2 regions of the Streptomyces glaucosporus genome follow, and region 2 is predicted to be linked to the other one. Evidence: riboswitches for the same ligand, from Rfam matches in the RefSeq annotation. Region 2 holds a riboswitch; the other holds the start of a gene.

Evidence for each region. A riboswitch is a leader RNA that binds a small molecule or an ion and turns the genes downstream of it on or off. The one in region 2 is predicted to bind cobalamin.
Region 1: it holds a riboswitch for cobalamin, as region 2 does, so the genes downstream of both, ABD358_RS20825 (cobalamin biosynthesis protein) here and ABD358_RS15310 (ABC transporter substrate-binding protein) in region 2, are expected to answer to the same signal.

The regions. Positions count from the first base shown of each region.
Region 1 is NZ_BAAATJ010000021.1:83,123-85,314, reverse strand. It holds gene ABD358_RS20835 (inorganic phosphate transporter) at 1-554, shown strand, start outside; gene ABD358_RS20830 (hypothetical protein) at 633-851, shown strand; cobalamin riboswitch at 989-1,181, shown strand; gene ABD358_RS20825 (cobalamin biosynthesis protein) at 1,287-2,192, shown strand, end outside.
Region 2 is NZ_BAAATJ010000013.1:8,093-10,284, forward strand. It holds gene ABD358_RS15305 (FecCD family ABC transporter permease) at 1-209, opposite strand, end outside; gene ABD358_RS15310 (ABC transporter substrate-binding protein) at 260-1,243, opposite strand; cobalamin riboswitch at 1,281-1,418, opposite strand; gene ABD358_RS15315 (class I SAM-dependent methyltransferase) at 1,493-2,188, shown strand.

The DNA.
Region 1 (2,192 bases), on a different contig from region 2:
CCATCGCCCTGGGCACCTACCTGGGCGGCTGGCGGATCATCCGCACCATGGGCAAGGGCCTCACCGACATCCGGCCGGCGCAGGGCTTCGCCGCCCAGACCAGCTCGGCCGTCACCATCCTGGCCTCCTCCCACCTGGGCTTCGCCCTCTCCACCACGCAGGTCTGCTCCGGCTCGATCATGGGCTCCGGCCTGGGCCGCAAGGGCGGCAGCGTGCGCTGGAGCACTGCGGGCCGGATGCTCGCCGCCTGGGGCCTGACCCTGCCGGCCGCCGGCCTGGTGGCCGCGGGCGCCGCCCTCCTGACCACCCAGGGCGACTGGGGCGTCACCGTCGTCACGATCCTCACCGTGGCGGCCTGCGCCGCGATCTGGCTGGCCTCCCGCAAGGAGCCGGTGGACCACACCAACGTCAACGACGTCGAGACGGCCCCCGCCGGCGACGCCGACGCCTCCGCGCAGGTCGTCCCGCCCCAGCCCGCCCCCGCGGCGAACGGGACCCGTGCCGCCGAGGAGAGGACCGCGGCCTCCGCCCCCCTCTCCTCCTCCGCCTCCTAACGTCCCCTCCCAGCGCCCTCACAACGCCGCGCGGGAACCGCGCAGGAATCCCACGGCAACCGCAAAGGAATCAGCGTCATGGACATCGACTGGGCCGCTCTCGGCCAGGTCTTCGGGGTCAGCCTCGTGATGACGGTCGGCCTGGTGTGCGTCTTCACCTTCGGCATCGTCGGCACCCGCACCGGCCACGCCGCGGGGGACGGCGGCGCGGGCCTCCTCGGCCGCGTCGGCGCCTACGTCAGCTTCGCCCTGTGCGCGGCCGCCGTGGTCTACGGCATCTACCTGATCGCGGCCTGAGCCGCGCCCCCTCCCCTCCGGCGCCCGGCGGCGATGCCGCCGGGCGCCTTCGCGTCCCCTCGCCCGCCCCCTCCGGCTCCCCGCGCGGTGTGCGGTTCCGCACACCGCGCCGCCGCAGGTCATCGCGGAGTTGACGCCTCTTCCCGGCACGTGGTGGACTTCCCGTTGCCCAACGGCGGCAGGAGAGGAAGCCGGTGCGAATCCGGCGCGGTCCCGCCACTGTCACCGGGGAGCGCTCCCCCACCCAGCGCCACGGCCCGTGCACCGGGCTGGAAGGCCGGGGAAGCGCGGATCCGGGAGCCAGGAGACTCTCACCGCCGGTCACGTCGATCCAGGGCGAGGACCCTGAGTGAGGACATACCGCCATGCCCGGCATTCCGCCTGCCCCAGCACTCCCCACGGTGACCGCACGAGGCGCCGCGGCACGCTGACGCCATGCGCGCCGACCACACCACCGCCACCGCCCTCCCGGATCTCCCCGCGGCACAGGAGTACGCGTACGGAGCGGTGCTCGGATACCTGTTCGACCTGATCGCGGGCGACCCCCGCCGCGAGCACCCCGTCGCCGCCTTCGGGCGTGCCGCCGCCGCCCTGGAGCGCCTGCTGTGGCGCGACCACCGCGGCGCGGGCGCGCTGTACACCGGCGTGTGCGCGGGCGGCGCCGTGGCCGCCGCGGCGGCGCTGGACCGCGCCGTGCGCCGCTCCCCGGCCGCCCGTACCGCCCTGGCCGCCGCCGCGACCTGGACGGTGGTCGGCGGCAGCTCCCTGGCGCGCGAGGCCCGGGCGATCGCCGCCGCCCTGGAGGCGGGCGACCTCGACGCGGCCCGCGCCCGGCTGCCCCACCTGTGCGGACGGGACCCGCAGGCGCTGGACGCCGACGGCATCGCCCGCGCCGTCGTGGAGTCCGTCGCCGAGAACACCTCCGACGCCGTGGTCGGCGCCCTGGTGTGGGGCGCGGCCTGCGGGGTGCCGGGGCTCGCGGGCTTCCGGGCCGTCAACACCCTGGACGCGATGGTCGGCCACCGCTCGCCGCGCCACCTCCGCTTCGGCTGGGCCTCGGCCCGGCTGGACGACGCCGCCGGCTGGCCCGGCGCCCGGCTGACCGCCCTGCTGGCCGTCCTCGCCGGTCCCGACCCGCGCGGCGCGCTCCGCGCCTGGCGCGCGGACGCCCGCCGCCACCCCAGCCCCAACGCCGGGGTGGTCGAGGCGGCGTTCGCCGGCGCGCTGGGGCTGCGGCTGGGCGGGACGCTGTCGTACGGCGGCCGGGTCGAGCACCGGCCCGTGCTCCACGCCTCCGGCCGTCCGGTGCGCGCGGCGGACATCGAGCGGGCGGTGCGCCTG
Region 2 (2,192 bases):
AGAACCGTTCCCGCGACCGCGAGTCCGGCCCCCACCAGCGCCCCGAGCACCACGCGCGGCGCCCTCACGTCCCACACGATCGAGGCGAACGCCCCGGTCCGCTCCCCGTCGAGGACGATCCGCAGCACCTCGCCGGGCGGGATGCGCACCGGCCCCAGCGCCAGGCCCGCCACCGCCACCGCCGCCAGCAGCACGGCCAGGGCGGCCAGGAGGACGGAGCAGCGGACGGCGGAGGGGGCCGGGCGCCCCTTCGCGCCCCTCACGCCGCGCCGGGGTGGAGCTGTCCGGCCAGGTCCTCCACGGCGTCGGCGACGCGGACGCCCAGGACGGCCGAGGACAGGGGCAGCACCGCGAACCGCTCGTCGCGGACGGCCGGCACGTCCGCCAGCGCGGGATCGCGCAGCAGCCGCTTCTTCTTGGCCTCGACGGTGGTGCCGCCGTAGTCGTAGATGACGATCACCTCGGGCCTGCGCTCGATGACCTCCTCCCAGGAGACGTCCCCGAAGTCGTCGTCGAGGTCGGCGAAGACGTTCTCGCCGCCCGCCGCCGAGATGATCTCGTTGCCGATGCCGCCCCCGCCCGCGGTGAAGGCGGAGGAGTCGCCGGAGTCGTAGACGAACACCGACGGCCTCTCCACGCCCTCCAGCCGCTTCCCGACCTTCTCGATCCTGCGCTCCTGCCCGGCCAGCAGCGTCTCGCCGCGCTCGGGCACGCCGAAGACGCGGGCCACCTCGGTGATCTCGGTCTCCAGCTCGTCCATGCCGACGGGCCCGTCGGCGCAGGACTCGACGTTGAGGCGGGTGGCGATCCCGGCCTCCTCCAGAGAGGCGCGGTCGCGTCCGGCGGACTTGTCGAAGGCGCTGGCGTAGCCGCCGTAGACGAAGTCGGGGTCCGCGCCGAGCAGCACCTCCTTGGACGGGTACTCCTCGGCGAGGACCTTCACGTCCCCGTACGCCTTCCGGTACTCGGGGAGGATCGCGTCGTCGAGGTAGGCGGTGCCGGCCATGCGGTCCTGGAGCCCGAGGGCGAGGAGGATCTCGGTGGTGTGCTGGTTCATGGTGACGGCGCGCTCGGGGGGCGCCTGGAAGACCGTCTCCACCCCGCAGTTGGTCACCGTGAGGGGGAAGCCCTTCGCCGGGGCGGCGCCCGGGTCCTCCTCCCCGCCGGGCGAGCCGCAGGCGGCGAGGGGGAACAGCAGGGCGGACGCTGCGAGAACGCGCAGGGACGCGCGGGATCTGGCCATGGCCGTACCTCTCCGGGGGATTTCCTCGTCCCCTGGTCGAAGCGGAAGGCGGCGCGTCAGTGTCTGACTCCCGTACGCCCGGGCAGGGCGTGCGGTCACAGTGGCGGGACCGTACCGGATTCGCACCGGTTTCCTGTCCATCGCCGCCCGGTGAGCGTGGCCAGTCTGCCAGAAGCCCCGGGACCGGCACGACGGGACCGGCGCGACGGGACCGGTGCGGGGGCACGGGGGCGGTGGGAGGATGCCCGGATGAGAGCCGAGACCGCTTACCACGGGGAGATGGGCGAGCGGTTCGCCGCCCACGCCACGGAGAGCGTCTACAACGCCCACACCGACCGGCCGGCCATGCTGGAACTGGCCGGCGACGTGACCGGAGCACGGGTGCTGGACCTGGGCTGCGGGGCGGGCCACTACGCCGCCGAGCTGCGGGCACGCGGTGCGTCACGGGTCGTCGGCGTCGACGGCAGCGAGGCCCTGCTGCGCGCCGCGCGCGAACGCCTCGGGGAGGACGCCGAGCTGTACCACCACGACCTGGAGGAGCCACTGGCGTTCCTGCCGGACGCCTCGTTCGACCTGGTCGTGATGGCCCTCGTCTACCACCACGTCGAGGCGCGCGGGCGGCTGCTCGCCGAGGTCCGGCGCGTGCTGCGGCCGGGCGGCGCCCTGCTCGTCTCCACCACGCACCCCACCGCGGACTGGATGTGGGCGGGCGGCTCGTACTTCTCCGACGAGCGCGTCGACCTCCCCTTCGGCGAGGGGTTCGCCATCACCTACCGGCGGATGACGGTGGAGACGTTCCTCGGGGAGCTGCTGGACGCGGGCTTCGTGCTGGAGAGGCTCGTCGAGCCGAGGGCCGCGGAGGAGGCCCGGCGGATCGACCCGGAACGGTACGACAGGCTCAACAGGGACCCCAGCTTCCTGGCCGTCAGGCTGCGCCGGCCCTGACGGG